DNA from 2 places in the Brevibacillus sp. AG genome. Region 2 is predicted to be linked to the other one. Evidence: a T-box and tRNA genes for the amino acid it is inferred to sense, from the RefSeq annotation. Region 2 holds a T-box; the other holds one or more tRNA genes.
The links. The T-box of region 2 lies ahead of argS (arginine--tRNA ligase). A T-box ahead of a tRNA ligase gene usually reads a tRNA of that ligase, here a tRNA-Arg.
Positions count from the first base shown of each region.

Region 1: it has a tRNA-Arg gene. The T-box ahead of argS (arginine--tRNA ligase) is inferred to sense a tRNA for this amino acid. The anticodon was not compared.

Region 1 covers NZ_JAQMYO010000015.1:15,071-24,287, reverse strand. The annotation lists gene POF51_RS28005 (hypothetical protein) at 59-667, opposite strand; gene POF51_RS28000 (hypothetical protein) at 761-937, shown strand; gene POF51_RS27995 (NupC/NupG family nucleoside CNT transporter) at 1,007-2,188, opposite strand; gene POF51_RS27990 (RidA family protein) at 2,329-2,736, opposite strand; gene POF51_RS27985 (hypothetical protein) at 2,876-4,516, opposite strand; gene POF51_RS27980 (DUF7832 domain-containing protein) at 4,704-5,129, shown strand; gene POF51_RS27975 (hypothetical protein) at 5,224-5,961, shown strand; gene POF51_RS27970 (hypothetical protein) at 6,068-6,607, opposite strand; tRNA gene POF51_RS27965 (tRNA-Arg) at 6,720-6,796, opposite strand; gene POF51_RS27960 (histidinol phosphate phosphatase domain-containing protein) at 6,870-7,898, opposite strand; gene POF51_RS27955 (DeoR/GlpR family DNA-binding transcription regulator) at 7,892-8,692, opposite strand; gene POF51_RS27950 (ABC transporter ATP-binding protein) at 8,676-9,217, opposite strand, start outside.
Region 2 covers NZ_JAQMYO010000010.1:59,524-68,740, forward strand. The annotation lists gene POF51_RS24300 (YcdB/YcdC domain-containing protein) at 1-471, opposite strand, end outside; gene POF51_RS24305 (sigma-70 family RNA polymerase sigma factor) at 462-1,034, opposite strand; gene POF51_RS24310 (hypothetical protein) at 1,050-1,727, shown strand; T-box leader at 1,771-2,035, shown strand; gene argS (arginine--tRNA ligase) at 2,085-3,800, shown strand; gene POF51_RS24320 (hypothetical protein) at 3,926-4,288, shown strand; gene POF51_RS24325 (thiolase family protein) at 4,373-5,554, opposite strand; gene POF51_RS24330 (amino acid ABC transporter ATP-binding protein) at 5,582-6,322, opposite strand; gene POF51_RS24335 (amino acid ABC transporter permease) at 6,340-7,005, opposite strand; gene POF51_RS24340 (ABC transporter substrate-binding protein) at 7,055-7,873, opposite strand; gene POF51_RS24345 (3-oxoacid CoA-transferase subunit B) at 7,918-8,580, opposite strand; gene POF51_RS24350 (CoA transferase subunit A) at 8,580-9,217, opposite strand, start outside.

The DNA of each region.
Region 1 (9,217 bases), on a different contig from region 2:
ACACGTATAAAAGCCAGTCTGAAGGTCATATTCGAGCCTTCTGACTGGCTTTTTCTCTTTATTCTTTTTGCGGCGATTCCTCGATCATTTTTTTATTGATGATTCTTATTTTGTCTGCTGGAGATTGCTCGTCCTTTGCACTAATAAATACGGAGTTATCTCCCGCTTCAAAAAACATGACATAATCCTGATCGGCCATGCTCTTATCTTCACTGACAGGCGGCCCCAGATTTTTACGGATCGTGTCCAGATTCGTTTCATTTAGATGAAGACCCGCCAAATCAATTCCATATACGCGATCCTGCCCATCAAAATAAATGAGCGCACTCTTTAGCTTCTCAAAGACTTCATAGCGTCCGCCATCCCAATAATCTTGTTTCGTTACCTTTCCGTATAGCGCAGAAACCTCATCCCGCTTCATCCCGATGTGGATATCGAAGCCACTGATTTCGTTTTTGGCAAGCAGCTGCAAAAATTGCTCATCCAGCGTAATTTGACGCACGGTAGCGGTTTGCTTCTCTTGCTTTTTGTCACCCCCGCTATTTCCCGCCTCTTGCTTCTGCTCGGTAACAGGTTGTTGTTTAGAATCTGTTGATACGCTCGTGTCAGGTGAACAGCCTCCCACAATCAAACCTGCCACTACGGTCATACACACCCATTTTCTCAACCGACTTCACTCCTTTATCTCCTCTTGAATGGTCTCATCGCAACTTCGTCACTGGTAAGACGTATCTTTTAGTGAAAGTGAGGTGTTGTATGAATGCCACTCTGGTTACTCGTCGTACTTATTTTCGGAGGTCTCTTGCTGATTGGAGCCATCATCGATTGGATTGCCAAGCGCCGGAAGCAGAGAGTCCTCATAGAGCGTAACAACCGTGATTCCCATTCCTTTGATGAAGGATACGATCCGAGAAATAAAGACGAATATCTCAATTGATAGACGCTACTCCCCATCATTTGGTTACGAAACCGTCCCTAACAAAAAAGACCCCGGAAAGGGTCCCCTTCACACTACAATGCTGATGATAATTCCTGACAAAATGCTGACGAGTGTTGCCCCATACAGCAGCTTTAGTCCAAACCGAGCGACGACATTTCCTTGCCTTTCATTCAAGCCTTTTACCGCGCCAACAATCGTCCCGATGGAGCCAAAGTTCGCAAACGAGATCAAAAACACCGACACGATGGCGACCGTTCTCTCGCTTAACTGACCTTGAATTTTCGTAAAGTCGAGGATGGCGACAAACTCGTTCGCCACTATTTTAGTGGCCATGATACTTCCCGCTTGTACGGCTTCATGCCAAGGAACCCCCATAAGAAAAGCGAGGGGAGCAAAGACATACCCTAACAACGCTTGGAACGAGATACCGAATACCGCCGTGAATAACCCGTTCACCATCGCAATGATTGCAATAAATCCGAGCAACATCGCTGCCACGACTACAGCTACTTTAAATCCATCTAGAATGTACTCCCCGAGCATTTCAAAGAAGGCCTGTCTCTCTTCTTTTTCTTGATCGAGCAAGTCATCTTCCGGCTTCACTATATACGGATTAATAATGGAAGCAATGATAAAACCACCAAATAGGTTAAGCACCAACGCAGCTACTACATACTCCGGTTTGAGCATGGTCATAAAGGAACCGACAATCGACATAGACACGGTGGACATCGCAGAGGCGCACAATGTGTACAGCCTGTTTTCGGGTATAGCACTGAGCTGTTTTTTCACGGTAATAAACACTTCGGACTGCCCGACGATCGCCGAAGCAATCGCATTATACGACTCCAATTTTCCCATGCCATTCACTTTGCTCAATACGAGTCCCACATAATGAATAAATAAAGGGAGAATTCTCGTGTATTGCAGAATGCCTATCAGTGCAGATACGAACACAATCGGCAGCAAAACTTGTAAGAAAAACGGAGACGCACCCGGATTCGCAATGCCACCGAAAACAAAATTGATCCCCTCGTAAGCATACTCCAGGAGTACAGAAAAACTGCTGGCAATGCCTGATATTAAAATGAGTCCAATACTGGTTCGCAACAACAGCAAACCAAACACGATCTGAATCAGAATCATGATGAGGATAGGGCGATACCGAATGTGCTTTTTATTACTACTTGCCAGCCAAGCAAGCAAAAATACCGTGATCAAACCTATACCTGCGATGATATAATTCATGCAACCAACTCCAATAGCAAAAGATTTAGAGCCGACACGTACCATTGCCGATCCGCTTATCTCGCTCCATAATCTTCCCAAAAGAGCACAAAAAAACCCTCCTGAACGATGAATAATCGAACAGAAGGGGGATGGGACATCTATATATCTGCAACGGCGATAGCCTCAATCTCAATCAACAGCTCGTCCCTGATGAGCTTGCTCACTTCAACGGCAGAGCTCGCTGGCGGGGTTTCTGTATTCACGTACTGATCTCGAATCTCACGGACAATGTGCATCTTGGAGATGTCGGTCACGAAAAAAGTCAATTTCACTACATGCTCAAAGCTGACTCCTGACGCTTCTAACGCGAATTGGATATTATCGAAAACTTGTTTTGTCTGTGCGGCTAAATCGCCTGTGCCGACCACTTGGCCTTCCCTGTTGAGAGCCACCTGTCCCGATACATAAATCGTCCGTGCGTTCCGAACCTCCACCGCATGGGTGTAGCCAAACGTAGGTGGCATTGTTTCAGGGTTAATGAAGTTGATTCGCTTATCATTTTGCATCTGACATGCTCCCTCCGATTCTCATTTATTGGTAATTCATTCTACCATACCCGAAAAATTCTGACCATTCCTCGAGTTCTCAAAGAAAGAGAGGAATGAATAACCCGTCTCCAGCTCGGCTGAGGACGGGTTTTGCTTTTTATTGGTTTCTATTGGAGGAATTAAATTGATCAAATAGCCCGCTTCCAGAGCTTTTTGGCTGTTCTTTTTTGTTTACGGCTTCAAATTGCTGAAACAGTCCGCCATCATGCTTCTTTTTTTCTTCTACTCTTATTTCTTTCTTTTTGGGTAGGGGCTGTTGAATCGGTGTTCTTTCTGGCGTTACATTCTTTTTCTTTCTCGTATGGTTGGTGTTTTTCTTCATGATCTTGTTAGGCGGTTGATTCTTCTTCTTTTTTCTTCTATTCATATACCAATACCATAAAGGAAGAATACCGAGCATAATCGTACCCGCCGTAATGAGATACAGCTTCCAGATCGATTGCCTTTTCTCTTCCTCCTTTTTTTCTTCCCGCATCTTTTGGACAGCCTGTTCAAAATCACGAACCTTATAATTTTCTTTAACAGACGACAAGTTCTTTACAAACCCAACCGAGCCCCTTCCATAATAGATAAAATTCCGCAGGGCATTGTTCACTGTCATCTGGTATATGTATCCTGTCGGGACACCTGAATCCTGGATTTTTTCTTTGATCTCTCCCATAAGATCAGGAGAAGTCGGATCAATCATTTGGTCATATTCCAAAACTTCATAGTTCTTAAGTTCTTTTTTTCCTACTAACTGAACATTTTCCTCATTATTGAACAGAAAATACCTCGGAATCCTATTGATACTCTTCCGATAGACTTTGTTTTTCGGGAAATTATGCAAGGCCATTTCGTTGCTATGCATTTCCAGCGTTTGCTCTGACAGCAGTACCTCTTCTGCTTCTACGATGGGGAGGTTTTTCTCTAAGGCTTCATATTTAGGGAGCCATTGAATGATACCATCTGGGTCTAAAAACATGTAAATGTCCTGATATTGAAAGGATGCCACATAGATTTGATCCGTTGGCAGGCTATTAAGATAAAACTCTTTTTCAAATGGTGTTGGATCGAAATTGTATGGGATGTTAAATACTGTTGCCCCATTTATCTCACTCTCATCTACCTCTTCTAACTGTCCGTTATTATGTACGGTAAAGTATAGGGGACCATTATGAGTTGGGTCACCCCAAATGGTCGATTGATAATATTGATTCGGTTGTAAATGGTATGGTCCAATACCGCTATCGATTTGGATTAAGAGTTCGGACCGCTTGATTCTTTCCTCTTCCGCAGCGGCTTCTTCGCTCGTCTCCTCTTCTTGGCTTGTCTCTTCTTCCACGTTTTCTTCTTCATCATCGTCGTCGTCAGCCTTTTTTTTGATTTTAACCGGCTTGGATGATTTGAAACCGCTTGACGGTTTTGCGCTTTTTATCGAGGAGCTTGAACTTTTGCTGGTTGAGCTTGAACTTTTGCTGGTTGAGCCTGAGCTTTTTCCTGAAGAGTACGAGCTTCTGCCGGACGAATATGAGCCTGTACTAGATGACCCTGAGCTTCTGCCCGACGAATATGAGCTGGTACCAGATGATCCTGAACTTTTGCCTGAAGAATATGAGCTGGTACTAGACGAACCTGAGCTTCTGCCAGAACTACTGGAGCTAGAGGAACTTGAACCTCTAGATGACGCAGGCTCTACAGGAAGGATTACTAGACTAATCATTACAGCGCTAAGAAAATAGGCAAGCAAATTCCGCATGAAATATAACCCCTCTATGAACCAACCAATGGTTTTCTCTATATAACAGTTAAATACTACCACTTCGCATCATGGCAATGCTACAAAATTCCTACCCTTCCTTCTTCATCCTCTTTTGGCTTTTTACGATTACATCTATCCTGTATAATTTTTGAAAAATGGGCAATTAGAAAGAGAGGATTCGCTAGTGACAACGGTATACGATAAAGCGAAATATCATTACGAAAACTTTGAGGAAGATCTGCCTCAAAAACAGGCATACGTACATACAGGTTTTTTCATCGGCTGGTTGATTGAAAATGATATGGTTAGCGAGGAGTTTCAAAAGAGTTTTGCAAACCTGATTGCTGATTTTAAACAAAGGAAGATGACTGGTCCTGAAGTTTATGAGAAGACGGGTGGAGTATTTGCTAAAGATATGCTGAATGAAGAAGGAAACCAGTTCGCAATGTTTTACTTCGATTTCGATACGGGGGAGTATCGCTATCATTATCTCGAAGCGTTTGATTGTGAGCCAAGCGTGTACCACGTGGAAGATACTTGGGGGAATTACGATCATATCAAAGATTGGATCGACAATGAGTATGAGTACTGGTGCGAGAAAAATGAATAGGACCCTGAAACGCGTAATCCCTCCTATCAAATTGGCAGTACAATTCGCAGTAATAGACGCAAATTCTCATAACATGTCTATCTAAGAGGAAAACATGAAAAACTTTATAACTTACGGTTTATTTCTAATTGTTATATTAGGAGTCGGATTAATTGGATGTTCTTCAAACAATCAGAAAACTACTGATTCTGTAGGCTCATACAGTAACCAAAATCAAAACCGGGAAGAACTGATTATCACAAGTGAAAGTGAAACGATTACCATTCCAATTGAACAAATCCCTACTATACGTACATATTTAGAAGAATACACTACCAGTTCATCTGAACGAAAAACTGAAATAGATCGCATGAGAGTTAACCCACTTCCTAATCCCAACGCTACCTACGCAGTCATAAGTTACAGTTGTGGAATAAAGTTATGTGACAATGTTCTTGTAAACTATAAAAACGATCAGGTCACATCTATCCCCCTCCCGCAATCAAGCTTTTTTCAGGAGGCTCTATTTACGGTCGATAACAAATATTTAGCTATAAAATTTGGGAAAAATGAAGGAGCAACTGTAAGCAGAAGTAGTTTAGTGATAATTGACACCGTCGAAATTAAAAACGCGGAGTTTCAAAATAATAGCGAAATAATCAGCAAGATAACTAATGGAAATTTCACCGTACCCATTCGTAATTTGCATTGGGAAAATGATACGACGTTAAAAGTAACGATTCCCGATATAAAGGACTACTCGTTTAAAACTATTGAAAAATGGGTTAATGAGGAAAGTGAAACTAAAATCAAAGAAGTAAAAATTACTTTGGGGAGTATTCCAAATGTGTAACCTCGAATAAACGAATCTACATGCTAGACGTCTCTCCACATCATCTTAAACAAAGAACGTCCACTCCTATTTAAAGTGAACGTTCTTTCTGTGTTTGTTATCTTTATTATTTCTTCACGATAAAATCAGACATAACTACCTTCTCCCATTGGATTCCTTTTGGACTCACGTTGGTGTAAAGCGTTATGGAGTCCGCATCTTCCATTACCGCTTTCAAATGAAAATTCATGTCCTTGGGCTGCAAATATTCATCATACAGCTGTTGGTAGTTGGGATCGTTCTTTTCTTTTGCGACTTTGATGTATTCTACCGTGTCAGGGTCTTTCTCAAAGTTTTTGTATTTCACTTGATATGCGAATGTCGCTTCTACTTTTCCATCTACTGTTTTCTCTTCATAATCCGATAGTGTAAACTCCAGCAACTCATAGTAGGGGGAGAAAGCTTTCTTGCTCTCTTCTTCCATATAGCTTGCGATTTGGTTATAGCTTGTAGAGCTGTCGACCGATTGTTTCGGTTCTGTGCCAGTGTTCGTTACTTCTTTTGCAGGTGGCGCGGCAGTCTGATTTTGTACGACCGCATCTGAGCTGCAACCACTGAAGAAAATCGCCAAGACCATAGCCATACATCCTACAATCACTTTTTTCAAAAGAACCCCCCCTTATTTCGTTCGTCATTTGATATACGTTATACATTGGAGGCATGCTACACGTCTCAACAAAAAAAGAAAAAACCTTGATACACCAAGGTTTTTTCTTCGATGGCGTCCCCGAGAGGATTCGAACCTCCGACCTACAGTTTAGGAAACCGTTGCTCTATCCTGCTGAGCTACGGGGACAAATATGATCACCTACTTTCTTATTATATGTGTATATCCATTTTTCGGCAAATCCTATCCGTTCCAGTTCCTATCAGCAGTTCTCGTCTGGAATAGCTGATGCATAACGGATTGGCTTCATGATCCGTTGACGACCGGAAAAAGTAGCAATCTCCGTTACTCCCATTGAATGGAGGATCTCCAGATTCGCCGCCACGTATCTCCCAATATCGTCGGGAAAGTGCGCGTCGGACGAGAGTGTCAGTGGAACACCATGCGCCACCAAAACGTCGAGAAAAGCGGGACTTGGGCACATTTCCTTAACAGGATAACGGTAGTACAGGCCTGCATTGATTTCGGTCGCTGTATCCGTTTCTCTCAAAGCAGTTGCGATCCGGTGGTAATAGGGAACTATCTCTGATTCCTCAGGGCGATAGGAGAACACTTTCAGATTGTCCAGATGGGCAACAAAATCAAATAAATTGCTCCTGATCATGGACTCAACCGTGTGGAAAAAGTCCGCGTATAACTGTTTCAGGTCATGCTGCTCAAACAGATGGCGAGTCTCGGGATTGTCAAAGCCCCATCCTTGCATAAAATGAACAGAACCGATCACATAATCCCACGAAGCGCCTGCCAGCAAGCTTTCCAATTCTGCCTCCCCGCCGATAAAGTAATCCGCTTCGATCCCCAGCCGCAACTCCACACCGCTTGCCGACCAACGCTGCTTCGCTGCCTCGATAGCGACACAAAAGTCATTAAGACTCTCGGTGCATACTTGATCAAGCCAAGTACGCTGCAAGCGACCCAAATCGGTATCACTGAGGTCTAGATACCGTTCAAAATAGGGACGGGCTTCACGAAAGCGGTATAAATGATCGACAATCCCCACTTCCTTCAAGCCTTTGTTTAACGCTTCACGTAAATACAGATCGATCCAGGACGGTTCGTAGCACCCCAGAGACATGCGGTTATTTAATCGCGCAAGACTATCCAGCAGCCAGGCGCGGGTATGTCGAGGTTCAGTAAGCGGATAAAAGTGGTCGAGGGCAGTATTGGTACGGTCGAGCCAACGCAATGAAAAAGGCCCTTCTTCCAGATGAAGATGATAGTCGATCAGCATGTGAAGTCTCTCCTTCCCGGATGTTCGCTTATCCAGGTAGTTTGAATGCCAGACGAAAGCCATTCATCCGGCATCGGTTGGTCACAAACAACCGCGCTGACATCCTGCCAGCCGCAAATACGAAAAAATTGCGTTTGGCCGATCTTGGTTGTGTCTCCCAATACATAGACTTGCTCTGCCCGCTGTACCATCATGGTCGAGCATAGCGTTTCTTCCATGTCATAGTCGGTGAAGCCATCAGCCGTCATTCCTCCACAGGAAATAAACGCTTTATCAAAATGAAAACGAGAGAGCAGCTCGCAGGTAAACGCCCCGGCAACCGATTGTTGGGCCGGATGGGTCAGGCCCCCCAGCATAATGACCTGACCGTTGAATTGATTGGCTTCCAACAGCTCGTTTAGTAAAGAAGCCGCGGGGAGCGAATTCGTAACAATCGTTAATTGGTTGAGGCCTTTTATAGCACGTGCCAATTCCAGTGTTGTCGTCCCGACATCGAGTGCGATGGTATCCCCGTCAGACAAAAGTTCTGCCGCGATTTGCCCGATTTTCGTTTTTGCCGTCTGTTGAATCGCCTGTTTCTTTTCAAAGTGCGGTTCACGCTTCGCCAAATGATACGGGATAGCTCCTCCGTACACTCGTTTTAACAAACGTTGCTGTTCCAATTGGTCCAGATCACGTCGTATTGTCTCCGGTGTTACTGCCAGGTTTTTTGCCAGACTCATCACCTGAATTTTACCGTGGCGGTTCAATTCGTCTAGTATCACTTGCTGTCGTTCTTCAGGCAATAGTGTCATAAAGCGGAATCACATCCTTGGGACCTACATACATTGTTTTTGTTGTGCCTATCTGCTCCTGCTCGAAAGACAGGTGCAGAGTGTCCACCAGTACAGGAACATCACCAATGTTCAGCTCGTAACGGGTAATGTTGCCGAGCATGGTTACTTGAGCGATATTCCCGGTCAAGCAGATGTCCTCCCCAGTCAAAGGCTGTTCGTGAAACGTCTCGGGACGAATTGCGAAACGTTCAACTGCCGGATGAGACAAATGAGGCGCGATTTGGCTAAGCTGCTCGGCAGTCAGCACGTTGTAATTGCCAATGAAGCGAGCAACAAATTCAGAGCGAGGTTGCGTGTAAATCTCTTGAGGACTGCCGTGCTGAACGATTCGTCCACCATTCATGATGTAGATGCGGTCACTGACAGCCATGGCTTCTTCCTGATCGTGCGTAACCAGCACAGTCGTCATGTTTAACTCTCGTTGGATCGTGCGTAGCTGCTTTTGCAAATTTTTACGAATCTGAGCATCAAGCGCGCTAAGCG
Region 2 (9,217 bases):
CTCAATTTGTCCTGTCTGTGTATCATAAACAACATTGGCACACGCAGCATCGCCTTCGAGTAAAGTTAGTTCACTGATTCCATGGCTTGTACGATCCACTCTTATTGTCATCTTGCTCAAGGCTGGGATCGCCTTTTTTAATGGTAAAATTGCCGCTTCCGGCGACACTTTTACGCTGCTCTGGTTTGCCTCTGTATTCTTTTTATCCGTTGCAGTTGTTGCCACTGCATTCGTTATATTTTTTCCACTCGGCATCTGGGGAAACCAACCTTGTTGATGCAAGCCCACAGCAGTTACCGCCAAGCACGCAGCCAGCGATCCAGCCATAAATAATCTGTTTCGATTCTTGTGTTTATTCTTTGCAATCGCACCTCTGATCCGTAATTCCATCTCTTTTGTAAACCTCACTTCCTCCACTGATTCCTCACTTGCTCTCCGTACCGCTTCACGCATTTCCTTATCTACGTCCATTCCAATCCCTCCTTTTCACACAATGCCTTAAAATGTTTTCGGGCCCGTGACAATTGGGTTCGTACGGCATCTTCTGAAATATCCAACACTTGTGCAATCTCTTTTATCGACAAATCTTCATAGTAATGAAGTACCATGACTTTTCGGTACAGCGGCGAGAGCTTCATCACCTGCTCCGCTACCTGTACCTTGCTCATTCGTCCGATGACAGCAGATTCAACATTTACGGTGTCTACCTTTTCCGGCGGTGCTTCCTCTTTGGAGAGGTATGTAGAAAAAATCTGGCGAAAGGACCACGAACGCAAATATTTGCGGGACTCGTTGATCGCAATTCGGTAAAGCCACGTTTTTACGCTACTCTGATGGCGGAACTGATCCAGACCCCGATACGCCTTCAGGAACACTTCCTGAGTAATGTCTTCAGCGATTCCCCGGTCCTTGACGATCAAGTAGGCGAGCTGCACGATGTTGTCTCCGTACTCACTCATGAGTCTCGTCAGCTTCTCCTCGTTGGTCAGTTGCAGCGTCCAGTCCGCTTCGCTACTTTTGGCACTTGCATTCACGCGCTGTTCACCTCCTTGTTTCGTGTTGATATGTATTTGATCCAGCTGGCTTATTTTTGTGACAAGATTATCCAATTATTTTATCAATCATCCTTTTCCCTGCTTCCACTGCTGCACTACGTTGCGTTGCTTTCATTGTCAGCGCACATTGCTTTTGCTATCATGAGGCTTATTGTAGAGCGAAAGGAACGAGATGACATGGCTGACTTGCAAGCACGTGAAAAAGACAAATTTCTGTCCTGTTTGGAGACCATAAAAGAACTATCCAAATCCGAGTTTGAAACCTATTCCATCGTTAAGAATACCGAAACCGGGGAACATTATCTCCACTATTTTTTGTCCCACATTAATTTATCCGAGGGAGGCAGAAGAGACGATTACGATCACTTCCTGCCGATTGAATCCGACGATATTTTAGCGATTATGTTTGGCGAACAGCCATACCAGTTTCCGGAGAACTGGCGCTCCGCTTATTTGCGCAGTGGTAATGACAATCGATTGATCCCGTTCGATCCATCGGAAAATTACGATCTGGACGATGCCGCTGCTGCCGAGCTGGCCATGCTCGAAAAGCTGGAACAGTACAAAGAGCAAATGATGAACGCGGATAACCTCAGCGCGGAAGAAAGAGAAGAGCTGACCAAACAATATTTCGCGGAATTAGATAAGATTTTGCAAAAACCGGAACAGTGAGTTGCATCCTGACGGTTAAAACAGCTATAATTCTAGAGAAACAAACGAATCGTTGATGAGGAAAGTACTCCTTGTGCGAGGCTGTAGCGAGTCGGGGACGGTGTGAGCCCGATGCCAAACCATGTGAGGAAACGCCCCTCGGAGATGCGGCCTGAACATCCTACGCCAGTCAATATGGGCAACGGATCGTGTAGGGCTATGCCGGGACTGCCCGTTACAGCAGGTCAAGCGGTTTTTGTCTTCCAAGTTTACTGGAAGGGAAAAACAACAAGAGTGGCACCGCGGGAGTATAACCTCTCGTCTCTTTTTCACAGGAGACGTAGAGGTTTTTTTATTTGAAAGGAGTAGAAATTTTAGATGAGCTACAAACACCAAGTCGCTGAAAAGATTGCCGCTACGCTCTCCTCGATGGGCGTAGACACACTGACAAAAGAAGCCGTATACGGCATGCTGGAAACACCACCAAACCCTGCAATGGGCGATGTGGCCTTCCCTTGCTTCCAATTGGCAAAAGCATTGCGCAAAGCCCCACCGATGATCGCAGCAGAGCTGGCTGGACAGCTCTCCGGTGCACCATTGCGCGAATCACAAGCAGTTGGACCGTATGTGAACCTGTTCCTGGACCAAGAAAATGTAGCAGAGCAAGTAATCGGAACAATCATTACGCAAGGCAGCACATATGGAAGCAGCAATGTCGGTCAAGGACGCAAAGTACCAATCGACCTCTCCTCACCGAATATCGCCAAGCCGTTTTCCATGGGGCATCTGCGCTCTACTGTAATCGGGAACGCGATTGCCAACATCATGGAAAAGCAAGGCTACGAGCCAGTGCGCATCAATCACTTGGGTGACTGGGGTACGCAGTTCGGTAAACTGATCGTTGCGTACCGCCTCTGGGGTGACGAAGCAAAGGTAAAAGCAGAACCAATCAAGGAGCTGCTCAGCCTCTACGTTCGCTTCCACGAAGAAGTCGAAAACGATTCTACGCTGGAAGACCAAGGCCGTGAATGGTTCAAAAAGCTCGAGGATGGCGACGAAGAAGCACAGCATCTGTGGAAATGGTTCCGTGATGAGTCCCTCAAGGAATTCATGAAGATCTACGACCTGATGAACGTAGCCTTCGACTCCACACACGGTGAAGCATTCTACAACGACAAAATGGATCGCGTTGTTACGTTGCTCGAGGAAAAAGGTCTGTTGACTGAATCCGACGGTGCGATGGTCGTGAACCTCGATGAATACAACATGCCGCCATGCCTGATCAAAAAATCAGACGGCGCTACCCTGTACGCTACGCGTGATTTGGCTGCTGCCCTCTTCCGCCACGAATCGTACGATTTTGCAAAAGCACTCTATGTCGTAGGGAACGAGCAACGCCTCCACTTCCAGCAGCTCTATAAAGTGTTGGAAAAAATGGGCTATGCTTGGTCCGCAAATATGCACCACATCCCATTCGGCATGATGCTCAAGGACGGCAAGAAAATGTCCACGCGTAAAGGGAAAGTGGTTCTCTTGGAAGAAGTGTTGGCACAGGCCATTTCTGATGTCCAAAAAGTCATCGAAGAGAAAAACCCTACGCTATCCAATAAAGAAGAGGTGGCTCGTCAAGTCGGGGTAGGCGCAGTTATTTTCCATGACTTGAAAAACTTCCGCCTGAATGATGTCAACTTCTCCTGGGAAGAGATGCTGACCTTCGAAGGGGAAACTGGACCATACGTGCAATACGCACACGCTCGTGCATGCTCGCTCTTGCGCAGAGGTGGCTACCAGTCAGCAACGACAGTGAACCTGGCTGCCGGTGCACTCGACAGCAAAGAGGCTTGGGCAGTGATTACCCTCTTGAACGCGTTCCCAGAGGTAATCGAACGTGCTGCCGATAACTTCGATCCGTCGCAAATCGGCAAGTATGTAATCGACCTGGCGCAAACGTTCAACAAGTTCTATGCGAATGTACGCATCCTGGCTGAAGAAGAAGATGTGAAAGCATCCCGTCTCCAGCTCGTAGCAGCAGTCGTTGCTGTACTAAAGGAAGGTCTGCGTCTGCTCGGTTTGGCTGCTCCAGAAGAAATGTAAGAAAGAATACGAAAAGCCGGTTGCCTTCCTCTTGCGGGGAAGCGCCGGCTTTTTTGATAGTCCCGTGTCATCATCATTCATCTGTGAGATAATGAAACGATGGCAGATGAATGAGGTGATCAACGATGGGAAGACGTGTACATTTTGGAAAGACGGATTTTACCTTGCGTCTCACTGGCTTGCATACCTTCTTAGCCTTGAAGAGCACCATCACGTTACCGTATCAATCGATCAAGCATGTCGAGGTCGGTTCTTTTGTTCCGCCAAAATGGATGTTGCGCATGCCAGGGACGTCTATAGCTCCATTGAACATATATGAAGGAAGCTTTCAGCACGGAAATGAATGGTACTTCCTTTCTTTTGCCCAGACTGATTCGTTGTTGATTCTAAAAGTAGAGGGTCATGTTAAATATCAGCATGTCATTGTACAGCTGGAAAACCCAACAGAAGTAGCGGCCACATTGCGAAAATACTTACACGAACAATAGGTCCCCTAATAAGCGATCACACTTTCATGGCAAAAAGCCCCGACATATCAAGGTTCGGGGCTTTTTCATATGCACATGAGAATTTTACATCGTCAAATTTTCATAGATCACTGACATCCCCATGCCACCTGCCATGCACAGCGTCACCATGCCATACTTCTCTCGTCTGCGCATCATTTCGTTCATCAACGTCACTGTCAGTTTAGCACCAGTAGCTCCCACAGGGTGACCCAAGGCAATCGCGCCTCCATTGACATTCACCTTGCTCGTGTCCAGCTCCAGGCATTTGATTACAGACAAAGCCTGGGCGGCAAATGCCTCGTTCAATTCGATGAGTCCAATGTCACCCTGCGTCAATCCCGCTTTCTCCAGCACCTTCTGCGTGGCGGGCACTGGTCCGATCCCCATCACGCCAGGTTCGACGCCTGCGCTGGCAAAAGCCTTGATTTTCACGAGCGGAGTCAAACCCGCTTCCTCCGCCTTTTCACGAGACATCATCAATACAGCGGCTGCGCCGTCATTCATCGGACACGCATTTCCGGCAGTGATGGTTCCTTCTTTTTGAAAAACACTTTTTAGCTTAGCCAGCTCTTCCAGCTTGATATCATGGCGAACGGATTCATCTTGCGCAAATACGCGGGTGCCTTTGCGATCCTTGATTTCAATCGGTACGATCTCACTCGCGAACGTGCCCGCTTCGATTGCTGCCGCTGCTCTTACGTGACTCTCGTAGGCATAACGATCCTGCTCCTCACGGGAAATACCGTACTGTACAGCCAGCCGTTCTGCGGTCATGCCCATATGCTCACCGGTCAACGAGCAGATCAAGCCATCGGACAAGAGGGCGTCCTCCATAGACAAATTGCCGAATTTGCTGCCCCAGCGGTTCTTCACGAGGTAGGGAACATTGCTCATGGACTCCACTCCCCCCGCAATCACCACTTCCTCTTGACCTGCTGCTATGGCTAGCGCACCGTTGCCAATCGCCTTCAATCCTGAACCACATGCTTTGATGACGATGTGACCATAGACATTGCGTGGAAATCCCGCCAGCTGCGAGCTGATACGTGCAGCATTGAGTCCTCCCCCATGTACGTAACCATTGCCAAAAATCACTTCATTGACTTGTTCCTTCGGCAAATCAACCTTATTCATCAAGCCTTCCAATACTTGCCGCCCCAGCTCTGTTGCCGGTACGTCACGCAGGCTCTTCCCGAATGCACCCACTGCACTACGCACACCCGCGACTATGACCACATCTCTCATGCCACAGCTCCCTTTCGTTTTCTGCCATTACAGTACACGGTTCAAAAATTCTCTCGTGCGCTCTTCTTTCGGGTTGTTGAAAATTTCTTGGGGTCTAGCCATCTCGATGATCTTGCCTTGATTCATAAACGCAACCCAATCGGCCACTTCCTTGGCGAACCCCATTTCGTGCGTCACAATAATCATCGTCATTCCTTCTTGCGCGAGCTGCTTCATTGTCTCTAGCACTTCCCCTACCAGCTCTGGGTCAAGCGCTGAGGTTGGCTCGTCAAAGAGCATGATCTCAGGCTTCATCGCCAGCGAACGAGCAATTGCCACGCGTTGCTTTTGTCCACCGGAGAGGCTGGACGGGTAGGCGTCCGCTTTTTCAGAAAGACCTACCTTTTGCAACAGCCGGAGCGCTTCCTGCTTCGTTTCTTCCTTGTCCGCTTTCTTAGCAATCAGCGGTGCCTCCATGATGTTTTCCAGTACCGTTTTATGCGGAAACAGATTGAAGTGCTGGAACACCATGCCTACCTTTTGCCGTACTTTGGTCAAGTCATCCTTTTTCGGGTCGATGCTTTTCCCTTCGATATAGATCTCTCCGCCGTCCTTGATCTCCTGAAAATTAATGCATCGAATCAATGTGCTTTTCCCCGATCCACTGGCACCGATCAAGACGACGACCTCGCCCTTTCCGACTTGCAAGGTAACATCCTTAAGAACTTCCACTTTTCCGAAGCTTTTCTTCAAATTTTGCACGCGTATCATTTCTCTTTGCTTTTCCATCGTCTTTCCCCTCCGCTTTACGCCTCTCCTTTGGCCAGACGCTTCTCCATGATGTGGACCACAAACGTAAACACCATGACAATGACCAAGTAATAAAGCGCCACAATCAAAAAGTACGTCATTTCGTCAAACGTTTCCGCAGACAAGCGGCGGGCCAGTGAGAACAACTCATCCATGGCAATGAAAGCGGCCAGAGACGATTCCTTCAAAGACAAAATAAACTGGTTGCCAAGCGGCGGGATCGATCTTTTCATCGCTTGCGGCAAAATGATCCGACGCATGGTCTGACGAGTGGACATGCCCAAAGACAGCCCTGCCTCCATTTGTCCTTTATCAATTGACTGAATGGAGCCCCGGAAAATCTCTGCGATATAGGCTCCGCTGTGAATCGCCAGAGCGAGCGCTGCGGACCAAAATTGACCGAGGTCAATGACTTTGTAAAAGCCGAAATACAAGACGAAAATTTGCACGACCAGTGGCGTACCGCGAATGATCATGATGTACGCATTAGCTACGAAACGTGCAACAGGAAGCTTGGATACCTTTAACAAGGCGACAAACAATCCGATAATCGAGCCTACGATAACAGAAGCGATCGTCAACTGAAATGTCAGCAGCAACGGCTTCCAAAAAAACGGCAATGTCCGGAAAAACTCTTCTGTCAGATGGGCAAAACTGGGCACTTGATGCCACCCCTCACTCGTAATGGAATATACTTGTTATACCAACTCACTATTCGGCTTTGCTGATGTCGCGATTAAAATACTTTTCGCTCAATTTGACGTAGGTACCATCTTCCATCATTTGCTTGAGCACTTCGTTGATCTTGTTCAGCAATTCCGTATTTCCTTTGCGCACTGCGATTCCATGCTTGACTTCCGAGAGTGGCGACCCGCTTTTCTTGAGCTTCAAGCCTTGCCCAATGGCAATCTCCCCTACGACGCTATCTGTAATCACGACATCATGTTTTCCCTGCTCCAAGGCACGCAGAGCCGTTACATCACTGTCATACGTTTTGATGTTATCCGTATACTCCCGCGCCATCTTTTCATGTGTAGTGCCGAGTGCAACTGCCACTTCCTTGCCTTTTAATCCTTCCAGCGTGCTAATGGTCCCATCCGGGCGAACGAACAGTTGACCACCGGACAAGTAGTACGGGTCTGCGAAATCAACCTGCTGCTTCCGCTCTTCTGTAATCGCATGGCTGGCAATCGCCGCATCGTAGCGTCCTTCCTTTACCCCTGCGATAATACCGGAAAAAGGCGACGTGACTGGCTTTGGCTCAAGCCCCAAGCGCTTGGCGATCTCATTACCGATCTCGACATCAAAGCCGGTCAATTGACCATCCTTGAAGTAGCTGAATGGCTGATATTCACCTGATGCCGCGTATACAAATACGCCTGCCTCTTTTGTCATGGACGATGCATTTCCAGCAGTAGCCCCACCCGCTTGACCTCCCGCGCTGTTAGTGGAAGCGCCTTGGCTACATCCGCTTACAAGTAGTGACAACGAAAATACGACTCCTGCGATTGTTTTCCATGTTTTTTTCATCTGTTCCATCCCCCAATTCTTTATGTTCGCGCTTACAATTCTCATTACTCTACTATTTGTAAATTTTCTGAAATCATTAGAGGTGCTCCGGTATGCGTGATGACATTTTCCAAGGTGTACGGGTACATGACCTCTGTCAAAAGCAAGCCTCTTTGCGTGACCTCGATAACGGCCCTCTCGGTGATAATGAGATCAACGCAGCCCTTCGCCGTCAGTGGCAATGTGCACTCCCTGCGAATTTTGGGCTCGCCTGCCTGATTGACATGGCTCATGAGCACGATTACTTTCTTCGCGTAATAGGCTAGCTCCGCTCCTCCACCAATTCCGTGAACGCGTGAGCCAGGAACAATCCAGTTTGCCAGATCTCCTCGGCGATTCACCTGCAACGCCCCGATAAACGCTGCATCCAGCTTTCTTCTTCGGATCATGCCATACGCTATGGTACTGTCGAAATACGATGCCCCCGGTACAACGGTAACAGGTGCTCCACCTGCGTTGGAAATATGCTCGTCCTCTTCTCCCTTTAACGGCGTAGGTCCGACTCCCAAGATTCCATTCACCGAGTGAAACATGACTTGCCATTCATGCGGGATAAAATCAGCGACGAGCTCAGGTATCCCAATCCCCAAGTTCACTGCCATTCCGGGAGCGACCTCTTTGGCTGCACGCCACGCAACCATATTTCGCTGATCCATTTCCAACCCCATTAGCTGTTCCCTCCGCCACGAACCACGATATAATCCACAAAAATGCCAGGCGTCACGATTTTATCCGGGTCCAGCTCTCCTACAGGAACGATCTCCTCCACTTCAGCTATCGTGATATCTGCGGCCATCGCTACTAGCGGATTCAGATTTCTTGCCGCCTTGTCATAAATGAGGTTTCCGTAAGTATCCGCCTGTTTCGCATAGACGATCCCTACCTCCGCTGTAAGGGCAGCTTCAATCTGACAAGTTCTTCCGGCAAAAGCAAATGGCTCTGCTCCTTCCATTCGCTCTCCTCTCACATGCGCATCTACAACGATTCCCGGAATGCCAACACCTCCTGCCCGAATCTTTTCTGCGAAAATTCCTTGTGGACAAAATGTCACTTCCAGCATCCCGTCCATCATTCGTTGACCTGCTTCGGGATTGGAGCCAATATGTGTGGTTATCAGCCGCCTCACCCGTCCATGACTAATCAGCTTTCCGATTCCGATTTCCGGATACCCCGCATCAATTCCGATGAGTGTCAAGTTTTGCACGCCTTTGTGCAAGATCGCATCAATCAAGTGTGCTGGGGAACCAATCGTGCCGAATCCGCCATACATCAGCCGGGTGCCATCCAGAACATGCTCCACTGCTT